Regions from separate parts of the Propioniciclava soli genome, predicted to be linked through region 1. Evidence: riboswitches for the same ligand, from Rfam matches in the RefSeq annotation. Region 1 holds a riboswitch; the other holds the start of a gene.
The links. A riboswitch is a leader RNA that binds a small molecule or an ion and turns the genes downstream of it on or off. The one in region 1 is predicted to bind cobalamin.
Positions count from the first base shown of each region.

Region 2: another riboswitch for cobalamin. It lies ahead of PCC79_RS11335 (ABC transporter substrate-binding protein); the one in region 1 lies ahead of nrdH (glutaredoxin-like protein NrdH).

Region 1 is NZ_CP115965.1:68,782-76,117, reverse strand. Features, by position in the region: gene PCC79_RS00340 (FecCD family ABC transporter permease) at 1-854, opposite strand, end outside; gene PCC79_RS00335 (FecCD family ABC transporter permease) at 875-1,939, opposite strand; gene PCC79_RS00330 (ABC transporter substrate-binding protein) at 1,941-3,047, opposite strand; gene PCC79_RS00325 (DUF1540 domain-containing protein) at 3,324-3,599, shown strand; gene PCC79_RS00320 (hypothetical protein) at 3,650-4,468, opposite strand; cobalamin riboswitch at 4,702-4,928, shown strand; gene nrdH (glutaredoxin-like protein NrdH) at 5,025-5,270, shown strand; gene nrdI (class Ib ribonucleoside-diphosphate reductase assembly flavoprotein NrdI) at 5,282-5,668, shown strand; gene nrdE (class 1b ribonucleoside-diphosphate reductase subunit alpha) at 5,665-7,336, shown strand, end outside.
Region 2 is NZ_CP115965.1:2,524,972-2,532,307, reverse strand. Features, by position in the region: gene PCC79_RS11355 (aldo/keto reductase) at 8-886, shown strand; tRNA gene PCC79_RS11350 (tRNA-Leu) at 901-982, shown strand; gene PCC79_RS11345 (HNH endonuclease) at 1,034-2,371, opposite strand; gene PCC79_RS11340 (DUF2339 domain-containing protein) at 2,546-4,819, shown strand; cobalamin riboswitch at 4,813-4,956, shown strand; gene PCC79_RS11335 (ABC transporter substrate-binding protein) at 5,047-6,066, shown strand; gene PCC79_RS11330 (iron ABC transporter permease) at 6,063-7,148, shown strand; gene PCC79_RS11325 (ABC transporter ATP-binding protein) at 7,145-7,336, shown strand, end outside.

The sequences.
Region 1 (7,336 bases):
AGTTGGGGGGCGACCAGCGAGATGAACCCGATGGGCCCGGCCGCAGCGGTGACCAACGCCGTCGTGGCCACGCCCACGACCATGAGGCCCAGGCGCACCCCGCCGACCCGGACGCCCTGGGTGGCCGCCGTGTCGTCGCCCAGTTCGAGCGTGCGGAGCTGGGGTGCCAGGGCGGTGCAGGCCGCGACGATGAGCGCCATGACCACGAGCGAGGGGACGAGGCTCGACCAGCTCACCCGGCTGATGGAGCCGGCGCTCCAGAAGCCGACGACCATGGCCTCGCGCACGTCGGCGCGCGTGATCAGATAGCTGTTCACCGAGCCGAGCATGGCCGACACCGCGATGCCGACGACGATGAGACGGAAACCCTGCACGCCGCCGCGGCGCGCCAACAGGTACACCACGATCGCGGTGACGAGGCCGCCCCCGATCGCGACGGCCGCGATCGTCCAGTAGTCGCGGACGCCCAGCACCAGCATGGTCACCACGACCGCGGTGTAGGAGCCGGCGTCGAAGCCGATGATGTCGGGGGACCCGAGCGGGTTGCGCGTCAGCGACTGAAAGATGGCACCCCCCACGCCGAGCATGGCGCCGAAGGCGACGGCCGCGACAACGATCGGCATGCGCCACTCCAGCACGACCATGGCGGTGAAGTCGTCGGCGCGCCCGGTCAGCGCCCGGGCCACCTCGCCGACGGTCAGCGGGTAGTCCCCGAGGAACACGGCGGCGAACGCGGCCGCGACGGCGACAAGCAGCAACAGCGTCGCGCAGACCACCACGCGGGCCTCCACGCGGCGCGAGAACAGGCCGGTGCGCAGGGTCCAGGTGCGGCGGCCGAAGTCGAGGGGGGTCACGGGCGTGCTCACAGGGGCGCTCACAGTCCACTGACCTTCCGACGCCGCACCAGCGCGATCAGGACGGGTGCGCCGACGACGGCGGTGACGATGCCGACCTCCATCTCACCCGGGCGGGCCAGGATGCGCCCGAGGACGTCGGCGCCGAGCAACAGCACGGGGGCCGCCAGGGCGGTCATCGCGATGATCCAGCGCTGGTCGGGCCCCACGAACCACCGCACGACGTGCGGCACCATGAGCCCGACGAAGCCGATGCCGCCGGTGAGGGCGGTCGCGCCTCCGGCGAGCAGGGTGACGGCCAGCAGCCCGAGGACGCGCGTCCGGACGACGCTGGTGCCCAGCGCGGCGGCGAGATCGTCACCCAGCGCGACGGCGTTCAGGGATCCGGAGAGCAGCACCGCGACCAGCAGACCCGCGAGCAGGAACGGCGCCACCGTGAGCGTGTCGTCCAGCCCCGTCCGGGCGATCGACCCGAGCCCCCAGTTCCGCACCTGGCGAAAGGTGTCCTCGTCGATCAGCGTGAGGAACGTCGACACCCCGTTGAGGACGGCCCCCAGGGCCACCCCGGCGAGGACCAGCGTCACCGGCGACGCACTGCGGCTGGCTGCACCGATGAGGTACACCACGACGGTGGCGGCCACGGCCCCCAGGAACGCCCACCAGATGTAACCGCGGATGCCGGTGAGGCCGAACACCCCGACACCAACCGTGACGGCGAAGCCGGCGCCCGCGTTGACCCCCAGAATCCCAGGATCGGCCAGCGGGTTGCGCGTGAGGGCCTGGATGAGGGCCCCCGAGACGCCCAGCGCGGATCCGACGAGGACGCCGAGCAGCGTGCGGGGCAGGCGCTGAGTCCACACGATGATGGAGGCCTCGCTGGCATCCGGCCGCACCAAGCCCTGCCAGACCTCGTCGAGCGGCAGCGGGTTGGCGCCGAACGCCACGCTCGCGGCGACGGCGAGCACGAGCGCCGCGAGGGCGGTGAGGACACCCACTATCCGGCGCATGCGCAGGCGCCGGCCGCCGTCCGAGCCGTGGCTCCCGCGCTCGTCCGGACGCACCGCCGCGCTCGCCAGCACGGTCACGTCACCCCTGCGCTGCGCTGACGATATGGGGGGCCAGCTGTTCGGCCGCCCACACCCCCGACAGCGGTCCGCTGCGGGCCAGCGCCCACGGCACGTTGCCCTCGTACTCCTGGCCGTCGATGGTGAAGCTCTGCCGGCCGTCCGAGGTGGCGTTGTTCACGATGTGGACGAGCCGGCCGTCCTGAACCGCCGGCAGCGCCTGGAACAGCGGCTGATCCGTGACAGTCGCGGCATGGCCGTCGGAATTGTCCGAGAACAGAATCACATCGGCGTCGATGGCGCTGATGAGCTCTTGGCTGATCTCCTGGCGGTACTGCAGCCCGGAGGCACCGGCCGGTACGGCGAAGCCCATCTGCTCGAAGACGCGGGCCACCGCGCTTCCCTGCGACGAGTGGTACTGCAGGCCGCCTTCCTCGCCGTAGTAGACGACGTAGCTGAGGGTGCGGCCCTGCAGCTCGGGATGATCGGAACGGAAGGTGGCGAAGAACTCCTCCTCGGCATCGAGCGCCGTCTGGGCCGCCTGGGACAGGTCGAGGGTCTGGCCGAGGCGAGCCAGGAGATCCGGCCAGTCCGTGGCGCGCGTCTGCTCGGAGGCAGACTCGCCCGAATCGAGCACTGGCGCGATCGAGCTGAGCCGGTCATAGGTGTCGGTCAGGTCGCCGAGGGCAATGATGAGATCGGGATCGGCCGCCGCGATCTGCTCGAAGGGCAGGGTGCCGTCGTTCATGACGAACCTGTCGGGTATGGGCTCACCGAGCGCTTGTTCGAGCCACACGTCGGTGGTGTACTCACTCGCCAGGGCCGGGGTGACGCCGATCGCGGCGAGCGCCTGCGCGTCATCCTGGGATCCGGTGACCGCTGCGATGCGGGCTGGACGCTCGGTCAGCGTCGTCGTACCCCACTGCGTGGTCAGTTCCAGGGGGTATCGGGTCACTCCCTCGGCCGCTGGCAGCAAGCTGGCGTCCGCCGCGGCGCTGGTGGTGGCCTCAGTGGCCGATTCACCCCCCGTCGACGTGGGCGTCGACGCGGTGCCGCAGCCCGCCAACGTCACCGCGATCCCTGCCGCGAACATCTTGATCCCGACGCGCCGGGACACCTGGACCTTCACCGTCTCCTCCTTCGCGGGTGGCACCCGCCAACCCGTCACGCCCCCACCTACAGGCCAGCTTAGGTTAGCCTAACCTAACGTGCACACGGCCTGTGTCCGGCCTCTGGCCTGCTCCGGGGCTCGAAACGCGGCAGACTTGCGAAACCCCACCATTTACAAAATGCAGATGACACCATTTTCGCATGGGTTAGGGCAGCCTCACCTAGCTGTCGTCATTGTCATTTCAGGGCTACCGTGGTGAATGTTCCACCGATGACCAGCCGAGAGGAAACGACCATGAGCACCGTCACTGCCATCAAGTCCTGCGCCATGATGGAGTGTGCATTCAACTCCGACGGCTGCACCGCCTACGCCATCACGGTGGGCGGCCAGAAGGACGCCAGCTGCGTCACCTTCGTGACCCTCGACGCCCGAGGCGGTCTCGGGACCGCGGACGCCCACGTGGGCGCCTGCCAGCGCCTCGAGTGCGTTCACAACGCCGATCTCATGTGCACCGCAGACAGCATCGGCGTCAGCGCCGATGCAAACTGCGCGCAGTACGAGGTCCGCTGAGCACAGCGCTGAGCGAGCGGCCCCCGGACGGGGGGCCGCTCGCTCTTTCCTCACCGCTCGGCGTCGCACGAGGGGGCTGCCTGGGCCACCAACTGATGGACCAGGCAGTTCAGTGCGTCGGCGGAATCGGCGAGTTGCTCGAACTCACCGTGCACGACCACCAGATCTTGAGCCGTCACCAACAATAAGGTGACGCCGAGCGCGTCGACGTCTGCACAGAAAATTTGGTCCAACGTGTGGGGGCACGCATGGCCGGCGTGCGGCTTGCGCGTCACCGTTCCCGGCGTCCGCCCCACCATCACCGACCAGCACACATCCTTCAGGGCAGCGTCGCTGCATGCGGTCACCAGCGAGAGACCGGTCAAACCACCGTCCAGCGCGGGCGGCGCAAGGGGCAGCTCCGCGTGCGGCACCACCACCGCGCCGGACAGGTCGTGCACCACCAGGCGATCCAGCAGCAGCCAACCCAGGCGAGCCCCGGGAACCGTCAGGCTCTGGCGCAGCGCCTCCGGTAGCGAGCCGTCCACCAGACGCGCGTCCGTCTCATCGTCCTCGGCCCACACCAGACCGCCCAAGGCATGGGCGGACGCCACCACGGTGGACACGCGAGGATCCAGGGAGTTCTTCACCAGATCCAGCCGCACGTCGACGACCCGCCCCGGCTGCTCCTCGGCCCACCGACCGCGTGGCAGAGCCACCACCGCGAGAGCGCCGTCCGCAGCCACCCCGTGCACGACAGGGTCGAGCGTCTCACCCAGGCGGTAGGCGAAAAGGGTGGCGGCCGCAGAGCCCTGGAGCATGCGGACGGCGAGCAGACGGCTGCGGTCGTCGCAGGCGAGGGCATCCGGCATGCCGGTCGAGACGGTCACGAGAGGTCCTCCAGCCGGGTCCCGCCATATTGGGAACACCATGGTTGCGTAATGTGGTTAGGGGAGCCTAACCCGCTTGGGCCGGTCGGCGTCAACGCACCGCCGGGGCCGTCTCATCCCTCGATCACGCCCTGTCACGCCGAGACCACGCGCGACGTGGACCCTGGTCGAGCGGGCGGCCTCGTGTGCGCCGTCGAGGCGGCATGCTGGCTTTACAGGGTTACACCGATGTGATTACTATCCGTAGTGCTGGTTCGTCCACCCAACCCCTAGGTGTAGGGGTTGGGGGGCGAGACAACAGGGAACCCGGTGTGAATCCGGGACTGCCCCGCAGCGGTGAGAGGGAACGACCGGCGACACCAAGCACTGGCCGAAAGGCTGGGAAGCGTTGCCCAGTAGGACCAACGCCCCACGGCGTCCGCCCTCGAGTCCGAATACCTGCCAGCGCCGGGGGGTCGCGTCGCGGCCACCCGGTTCGTCCGACCACACGGTCTCGCGGGAAGACCGGGCGCACTCGTGCTCCCTCCCTCGCGACCCCCTGCTTCGAGGAGAGAGCATGGCGAACACGATCACCGTCTACAGCAAGCCCGCGTGCGTGCAGTGCACCGCCACCTACCGGGCCATGGACAAGCTGGGCCTGGAGTACGAGGTGATCGACCTCGCCGAGGACGAGGCGGCGCTGCTGGCGGTGATGGCGATGGGCTACCAGCAGGTTCCCGTCGTCGTCGACGGCGAGGAGCACTGGGGCGGGTTCCGCCCCGACCGCATCAAGGCTGCGGCGCAGCGCGTCCACGTCGCCTGAACGCGGCGGCCGTGCGCGTCGTCTACTTCTCGTCGGCCTCGGAGAACACCCACCGTTTCATCCAGAAGCTCGGCGTGGATGCAGACCGGATCCCGCTGCACCCCAGCGAGGAGCCGCTGGCCGTCAGCCAGCCGTATGTTCTCGTGGTTCCCACGTACGGGGGCGGCAGCACCGGCGGCGCGGTTCCCAAGCAGGTGATCCGGTTCCTCAACGACCCGGACAACCGCTCCCTGATCCGCGGGGTGATCTCCGCGGGCAACACCAACTTCGGCGAGGCCTACTGCTTGGCCGGCGACATCGTGGCCGCCAAGTGCCACGTTCCCCTCCTCGATCGCTTCGAACTCCTGGGCACCCCCGACGATGTCGAACGTGTCCGTGAAAGGCTCTCCCACCCATGACCACGACCCTCACCGACACCGGCGCCGAGGTCGTCACCGGCGACCACGACTACCACGCGCTCAACGCGCTGCTGAACCTCTACGACGCGGACGGGAACATCCAGTTCGACGCCGACCGGCGCGCCGCGCGGGAGTACTTCCTGCAGCACGTGAACCAGAACACGGTGTTCTTCCACTCGCTGAAGGAGAAGCTCGACTACCTGGTCGAGGAGGGCTACTACGAGCCCGGGGTTCTCCAGCGCTACGACTTCGAGTTCATCAAGAGCCTGTTCAAACGCGCCTACGCGGTGAAGTTCCGGTTCCCCACGTTCATGGGGGCGTTCAAGTACTACACGTCCTACACGCTGAAGACGTTCGACGGACGCCGCTACCTGGAGCGCTTCGAGGATCGCGTCTGCCTCGTGGCGCTCACCCTGGCCGCGGGCGACCGCCCGCTCGCCGAGCACATCGTCGACGAGGTGATGGCGGGGCGCTTCCAGCCCGCCACCCCGACGTTCCTCAACGCCGGGAAGGCGTCGCGGGGGGAGCTGGTGTCCTGCTTCCTGCTGCGGATCGAGGACAACATGGAGTCGATCGCCCGCGCGATCAATGCCTCGCTGCAGCTCTCCAAGCGGGGCGGCGGCGTCGCGCTGTCGCTGACCAACATCCGGGAGGCCGGTGCGCCGATCAAGAAGATGCAGAACCAGTCCTCCGGTGTGATCCCCGTCATGAAGCTGCTGGAGGATTCGTTCTCCTACGCCAACCAGCTCGGTGCCCGCCAGGGGGCCGGCGCGGTGTACCTGAACGCCCACCACCCGGACATCCTCGCCTTCCTCGACACGAAGCGGGAGAACGCCGACGAGAAGATCCGGATCAAGACCCTGAGCCTGGGTGTCGTCATTCCCGACATCACCTTTGAGCTGGCGCGCAACAACGAGGACATGTACCTGTTCAGCCCCTACGACATCGAGCGCGTGTACGGGGTCGCGTTCAGCGAGATCTCGGTGACCGAGAAGTACCGGGAAATGGTCGAGGACAAGCGGATCACCAAGAGGAAGATCAATGCCCGCAAGTTCTTCCAGACCCTCGCCGAGATCCAGTTCGAGTCGGGCTACCCCTACCTGATGTTCGAGGACACCGTGAACGCCGCCAACCCGATCGACGGCAGGGTGACGATGTCGAACCTGTGCTCGGAGATCCTGCAGGTGTCGACGCCCTCAACCTATGGCGAGGATCTGACCTTCGATGAGGTGGGCAAGGACATCTCCTGCAACCTGGGTTCGCTGAACATCGCGAAGGCGATGGACTCGCCCCACTTCGGGCGGACCATCGAGACGGCGGTGCGCGCCCTGACGGCCGTCTCCAACCAGTCCAACATCGCGTGCGCCCCCAGCATCGAGCGCGGCAACGCCATGAGCCACGCCATCGGCCTCGGCCAGATGAACCTGCACGGCTACCTGGCGCGCGAGTCGATCCACTACGGGTCGGACGAGGGCCTGGACTTCACCAACATGTACTTCTACGCCGTGACGTTCCACGCCATCGCCGCGTCCTGCCGGATCGCCCGCGAGCGCGGCGTCCGCTTCGACGGTTTCGAGAGCAGCGCGTACGCCACCGGGGCCTACTTCGCCAAGTACACCGACGGTGACTGGACGCCCCGGACGCCCCGGGTGGCGGCCCTGTTCGCCG
Region 2 (7,336 bases), 1.4 Mb from region 1:
TGGAGGCATGCAGACGCACTCCTTCGGTTCCACCGGCCTCATGGTGTCCCCCCTCGGGTTGGGCGCGGGCCAGATCGGCTACGGCGGCATGGACGACGACGCGGCCGGCCGCGTCCTCAGCCACGCCCTCGACCTGGGCATCACGCTCATCGACACCGCCCACTGCTACGGCGACAGCGAGGAGCGCATCGGCCGCCACATCAGCCACCGCCGCGACGAGTTCGTGCTGTCGAGCAAGTGCGGCCACGCCATCGCCGGTCACGACGACTGGACGCCCGGCATCATCCGGCCGGGCGTGGAGGACTCCCTGCGGCGCCTGCGCACCGAGTGCATCGACATCATGCACCTCCACTCCTGCGACGCCCGCCACCTCGAGGACGGCTCGCTCGCCGACGAGCTCGACGCCCTCTCCCGCGAGGGCAAGATCCGCGTCGTCGCCTACTCGGGCGACAACGAGGACCTGGCCGCCGCCGTCGCGTCCTGCCGCTTCGCCTCGATCGAGACGTCGGTCAACATCGCTGACCAGCACAACCTGCGCGCCACCGTGCCGGACGCCGCCGCGGCCGGTCTCGGGATCATCGCCAAGCGTCCCCTCGCCAACGGGATGTGGCGCCACGCGGAGCGTCCGACGGGGGAGTACGGCGATTACTACTGGGACCGCCTGCGGGAACTCGCCTACGACGTCGACCTCGACATGGGCGAGTTCGCGCTCCGTTTCAGCGCCTTCGCCCCTGGCGTCTGCTCGGCCATCGTCGGGACGACGAGCGTGGACAACCTGTCGAAGGCGGCGGACGCCGTCGATGCCGGGCCTCTGCCGGACGCCGTGATCGCCCACGTGGCCGAGCGGTGGCACGCCGTGAGCGAGGGCTGGGACAGCCGCACGTAGACTTCCCACCGCCGGCCGGAGTGGTGGAACTGGTAGACACGCAGGATTTAGGTTCCTGTGCCTTCGGGTGTGAGGGTTCGAGTCCCTTCTCCGGCACGATTAGGCACCCCCGCCCCGAGCCGAGGCTCGGGGCGGCTCGTCGTCCGCTCAGGCCGCCGTGGGCCAGATCAGGTCGATCCGCACCGGACGCGGCGGGCCGCGCCGCTCGGGGGGTGCCACCGGTGACGCGGGTGGGTCGGGGGCGCGAGTCCGCACCACCTGGCCTGCCGGTGTGGTGAGCTCCACCGGGGCATGCGGGCCGGGCCGGGGGAGTGTCTTCCAGCCGATCGCCTGCTTGTGGTGGTTGCAGGCTTCGCAGAGCCCCTGGCCATTGCCCAGGGACGTGGCTCCGCCGCCGGCGTGGGGAACCACGTGGTCGATGTGCCGGATCGGGGCATCGCACCAAGGCGTGCGGCACGTCTGGTCCCGCACACCGATCCAGTCAGCCAGACCCGCGGGGGACACCCGGCTGCGCGCGTCCAGCCCCACGAGCTCGGCGTCCCCGGGGCGCTGGTACAGCCGGCGCACCCACGCCGCCACGCCGGCGTCCACCGCGCGCGTCACGAGGGCCCGGGCGAGGGGAGCGGGCAGCGAGCCGTGCCCCACCACCTGGGCCGGTTCGGTGCCGGCGTCCAGCAGCGTCGCGTCCGACATGAGCAGGTACACGCCGACGCCCACCGCGTCCGCCGCGGCCTGGCCGGTGAGGCGCTGGACGAGGAGGTCGGCCCGGATCTGCCCCCGTGACCGAGGGTCACCGGCCGCCAGCACGGTGTCCGCACCCCGCACGAGGGCGGCGTACGCGGCCACGCCCTGGGTCAGCGGGAGCAGAGCGGTGAGGTAGGTCATGCCGTCGGGAGCAGGACGCAGGCTCACGCAGCGCTCCTCCACCGCCCGGCGATGACGTTCCACGCTGGACGCCGGATCGAGCCGCTGCGCGATGCGACGCGCCTCCGCCGCGATCCGGCGGTTGCCCCAGGTGGCCAGCTGGGCCGGGTCGGCGCACACCTGGGCGTCGACGGCGGCGCGATCCTCCCGGCTGAGGCAGGCCGTCTCGCGCACCAGCAACGTCGCCCGGTACTCGCTCAGCACCCCGGCGCTCAGCAGCGCGAGCGTGTGCGGCATCTCGGCCGTGATCGCCTTGGCGAAGCCCAGCCAGCGGTCGCCCGCGTGCGGGGACTCGCGCCGGGCCACCGCGATCGCGGCACCCACCCCACGCCCCAGGCGTGCGGCGGGCACGCCCCCGGCCCGCTGCTCCGCGACCAGCACCTCGGACAGGGCCACCGAGGCGCGCGCCTGGATCGCCGCAGCAGTGGCCTTCAGCTCCTCCAGCCCCGTGAGCAGCTCGGCGAGCGCATCCGCGTCCCGCGGCAGCGCACCGCGCGCGAGGTCGTCGGCCAGCGCGTTCACGCTGTCACGACTCACCACCCCGGCTGCTCCCGTGCTCATGACACCATCCTCCAACCCGCCTCTGACATTTTTCGCACCACTCCATCGGGTCAGTCGCCCCAGCCACTCCCCGTTGCCCTCGCCGGACGGCGTTTCGCCCCGGCGCCGCTGTGTCGCCCTCGCGTGAGGCGCCCGGTGCGGGAAGGTGGTGCCAGCCCCAGCAAAGGATCCGCGATGACCCACACGCCCGGCCCGGACGCCGGCCGCGCACCCGCTGCGTCCAGCCAGAGCCTCGACGACCCGGACGCCATCACCGCGCGCATCCGGGGCGAGATCGCCGAGGTGTCCCGCGGTCTGGTGCGCCTGGCCGGCGATCTGGACGCCCTCGCGGGCGCCCTCGCCCTGCAGCAGCGCACAGTGGCCGGGGACGCCGCGGCACAGGATGCCGCGGCGCGCGACGCGCCAGGTCAGGACACGCCAGGTCAGGGCGCGCCAGGTCAGGGCGCATCCGGACAGGGCACATCGGGACAGGGAACATCGGGACAGGGCACATCGAGACAGGACGCGCCGGGACGCCCACCGCTGGGGACCGCGCCCTTCCCCGGCAGGCCCGCGGGGCAGGCGCCCTTCCCCGCGGCCGTGCCCTGGGGTCCACCGCAAGTCGTCCCGGGCCGGCCCGGCCCGGCGCAGGACGCGCCGGCCCGAGGCCCCGGATCCCCGGCGCCCCAGCCCACCCCGGCGACCCAGCCCACCCCGGCGCACCCCTCCCAGCGCCCGGCAGCCCAGCTCCCCGCGCCGCCCCGCTCGCCCCGCCCACCCAGCCCGCCCCGCCCGCCCCGGCGCCCGGTGTCCCTCGCGGAGATCTTTGCGATCGTCGGCTCCGGGGTGACGCTCATCGGCGTGGCCCTGGTGCTGCTCATGCCGCAGGACGGCTTCCTGGGCCCCCTCGCCCGCACCACGATCGGCCTCAGCCTCGCCGCGGCCGCCGTCGCGGCGGCCTTCTGGCAGCACCGCTTTGACCCGAAGAACATCGGCGCCCAAGCCCTGTTCGCCACCGGCGTGGCCTCAACCTTCCTGTGCCTCGTCGCGCTCACGGCCATCTTCACCGATCCGGCCGGACGCCCCCTGCTCGCGGTGCTGCCCGGGCTGGTGCTCGCCGGCCTCGTCAGCCTCGCCGGGGTGTGGGTCGCCGTCTCCTGGCGAAGCCAGTGGTTGGCGGTCCTGGCCATGTTGGGCAGCTTGGTACTGGCGCCCCTGCTGTCGCAGAACGACCGGCTGGCCGTGCTCGCCTTCATGCTCGTGCTGACCGTCGCCTCCGGCGCGTTCCAACGCGCCGTCGACTGGCCCGTCCTGGTGCTGGCGCGCACGCTGCCCACCGGGCTGGTGTTCCTCGCCATGACCATCGACGAACTCCTCATCCTGGCCCGGGGCGGGGCCGACTCTCTGATCCTGCTCGCCCTGGTCACCGCGCTCGCGCTGTGCGGTCTCCTCATCGCGGTGATGCACCAGCGCAATGACGCCGGCACCCGCGTCGCGGCCGTGATCGCGTTCGTGCTGTTCTGCGGTCCGCTGCTGGTCGGCGGCTGGAACGTCGACAAGCTCCCCTCCGTGGCCGCCTACGTCGTCGTCGGGGCGGTGGCCACCGCTGCCGGATTCTGGCCGCAGCGCGTGCACACCTGGGTCCGGGCCGCGGCCATCCCCCTGGGGGCGCTCTTCCTCGCCGTGGCCGCGCTGCGCGCCTTCGATGCTGCGCACCAGGGCTACCTGTGGTTCGGCCTCGCGATCGCCTACCTCGCGGTGGCCGAGCGGGTCCGCTTCCGCCCCGTGATGGTCGTGGGCGTCCTGCTCGCCGGGGTCGGCGCCCTGGTGTGGCTGCCCAGTCTGGTTTCCCTCGTGTCCTTGCAGGCCGTGGCCGACGGCCGGCTCGGCATCGAGCACGTGGTGCAGTCCGTGCTGGGGCTGGTCGCCACGCTGCTGGTGGTCCGCGCCCTCCGCCTGGACTGGCCCGAGGGAGGCCATGTTCTCAACTACGCGGTGTGGGTCGGCACGGTGCTCTTCGGGACCGTGGCGGTGGTGCTGGCGGGCACACTCCTCGGCCACACTCTCGGCGACGTCGCGAACGGCTTCCAGGTCGCGCACGCCGTCGCCACGGTCAGCTGGATGGCCCTCAGCGTCGCCCTGCTCTCCCGAGGGCTGCGTCGGGCCTCGGACGCCCAAGCGGCCCGTCACATCGCCATCGCGCTGGCCGCCGCCGCCGTCGCCAAGCTGTTCCTCTTCGACCTGGGTGCCCTGCCCGGCCTCGCCCGCGCGCTCGCCTTCATCGTCGTCGGCATCCTGTTGCTGGTGATCGGCACCTGGTACCACGGCCAGCTCGAGAAGGTGCGCCGGGCGACTGCGGAGCCCACACCGGGGGCGGACGCCGACCCGGCCGTCCAGCCCGCACCGGCCGTCCAGCCCGATCCGTCCGCCGCGCCAGCGCCGGGCCCGGACGCCGATCCGATGCGTTAGTCTGGCCGGGTCCCCGCAACCAGCGGGGGCGTCGTGGATGCCAGTGAAGTCCGGTGGAAATCCGGCGCTGTGCCGCAACTGTGATGCCGACCGTCGGTCGGATGAGCCAGGTCACCTGCCCCACGACCACGTTCAGGTCCTCGGACGAAGGGCCGTCCGTGCGCAGTGGGCACCCCCGCCCGTTGCGGCTGACGACTTCGTCCTCCGCAACGAATCGGAGGATGCTGGTGATCCAGCCCCACACCCCATCAACTCGCACGCGCTCTGCGCGCCTCACCTGGCTCGGCGCCGCCGCGCTCGCGCTGGCCCTGGCGGCCTGCGGATCGCCGGCCACGCCCGGGGCGAGCGGCACGGCCGACGCCCCTACCGTCACGACAACGGCCGCCACGACCCCCCAGACCACGGGCGCCTCCTTCCCCGTCGACGTCGTCACCGGCGCCGCGGACAGCACCGAGACGGTCACCATCGCGGAGCGTCCCGACGCCATCGTCTCGTTGAGCCCGACCGCCACGGAGTCGCTGTTCGCGATCGGAGCGGGTGACCAGGTCGTCGCGGTCGACGCGCAGTCCGACTACCCGGCCGAGGCGCCGATCACCGACCTCTCGGGCTACACCCCCAACGTGGAGGCGATCCTCGCCCACGAGCCCGACCTGGTGGTCGCCTCCACCCGTGACGCGGACCTGATTGGCAGCCTCGCCAACGCCGGCGTCCCGACGCTCGCCCTCCCGTCGGCCCAGACGCTGGACGAGGCCTACGGCCAGATCGAGCGGCTCGGCACGGCCACGGGCCACCTGGCCGACGCGAAGGCCGTGGTCGCGCAGATGGACGAGCGCATCCGGGCCGCCGTCGACGCCACCCCGAAGACGGAGGGGGCCACGTACTTCCACGAACTCGACCCCACGCTCTACACCGTCACCGGCAACACGTTCATCGGTGAGGTCTACGGCATGTTCGGGCTGACCAGCATCGCGGACGCCGCCGGGACGACCGACCTGTACCCCCAGCTCTCCGAGGAATACGTGGTCGCGGCCGACCCCGACCTCATCTTCCTGTCCGACACCCAGTGCTGTGGTGTCACGCCCGCATCGCTCGGTGAGCGGGCCGGCTGGTCGGGCCTGTCCGCCGTCACCGGCGATCGGGTCCACGTCCTCGACGAGGACGTGGCGAGCCGCTGGGGGCCGCGCGTGGTCGACTTCGTCGAGACCGTGGCCGAGCACGTGACCGCGTTGCAGACCACCCACGCATGAGTGCGACCCCGAGGACGCCGGCCCTCACCCGTGTCCGCCGACTTGACATGCCACGCCTCAGCCGTGGCATCGGTCGGTCGGGCCGCTGGCTGGTCGCGGGCTGCGTCCTCGGGATCGCGCTGCTCACCGGCGTCATGATCGGGCCGGCCGGCCTGACGGCGTCGGGTGTCGCCCGGGAGCTGCTCGGCGCGCTCCCCGGCGTCACGCTCGATTCGGGCCTGACGAGCCAGCAGCAGGCCATCTTGTGGCAGATCCGTCTGCCGCGGGTGGTGCTGGGCGCCCTGGTGGGCGCCACGCTGGCCGTCGCCGGCGCCGCGTACCAGGGCGTCTTCCGCAACCCGCTCGCTGACCCGTACCTGCTCGGCGTCTCGGCCGGCGCGGGCCTGGGCGCCACGCTCGCCATCACCCAGGGGGGCGGGATCGGCCCGTTCGGGGTGCCGCTGGCCGCCTTCGCCGGCGGCCTGCTGGCGGTGAGCGCCACCTACGCCCTCGGTGCCAGCGTGGGGGGCCACCGCAGCTCGACCATCATCGTGCTCGCCGGCGTGGCCGTCGCGGCGTTCTTCAGCGCCGTGCAGACGTTCGTGCAGCAGTGGTTCGACGACTCGCTGCTCGCCGTCTACAGCTGGATGCTCGGCCGGCTGAGCACCAACGGGTGGAGCGACGTCATCATGGTGCTGCCGTACGTGCTCGCGAGCTGGGTGCTGTTGCTGCTGCACCGCCGCACGCTCGACGTGCTCGCCGTCGGCGACGTGGAGGCCGCCAGCCTCGGCATCAACGTCCCGCGGGTGCGGCTCGTGCTCGTGCTGGTCGCCACGCTCGGCACCACCGCGGTCGTGGCGGTGAGCGGGCTCATCGGGTTTGTCGGCATCGTCGTACCCCACGCCGTCCGGCTGATCTTCGGCACCTCCCACCGCCTCCTCCTTCCGCTGGCCATGCTGTTCGGGGCGGCCTTCCTCGTGCTCGCCGACGTCGCTGCCCGATCGGTCGTGGCGCCCGCCGAGTTGCCGATCGGCGTCGTCACCGCCTTCGTCGGCGCGCCCTTCTTCCTGGTCGTCCTCCGCCGGAACCGGAGCATGACGTGAGCGTGCTGGAGTGCCGCGGCCTCGGCGTCCGCCGGGGGGAGGCGCAGGTCGTCCACGACCTCGATCTCGTGGTGGACGCCGGCGCCTGGGTCGCCGTCGTCGGGCCCAACGGGGCGGGCAAGACCTCGCTGCTGCACGGCATCGCTGCGCTCACCCCCGTCACCGGCCACCTCCGCCTCGGAAGCGAC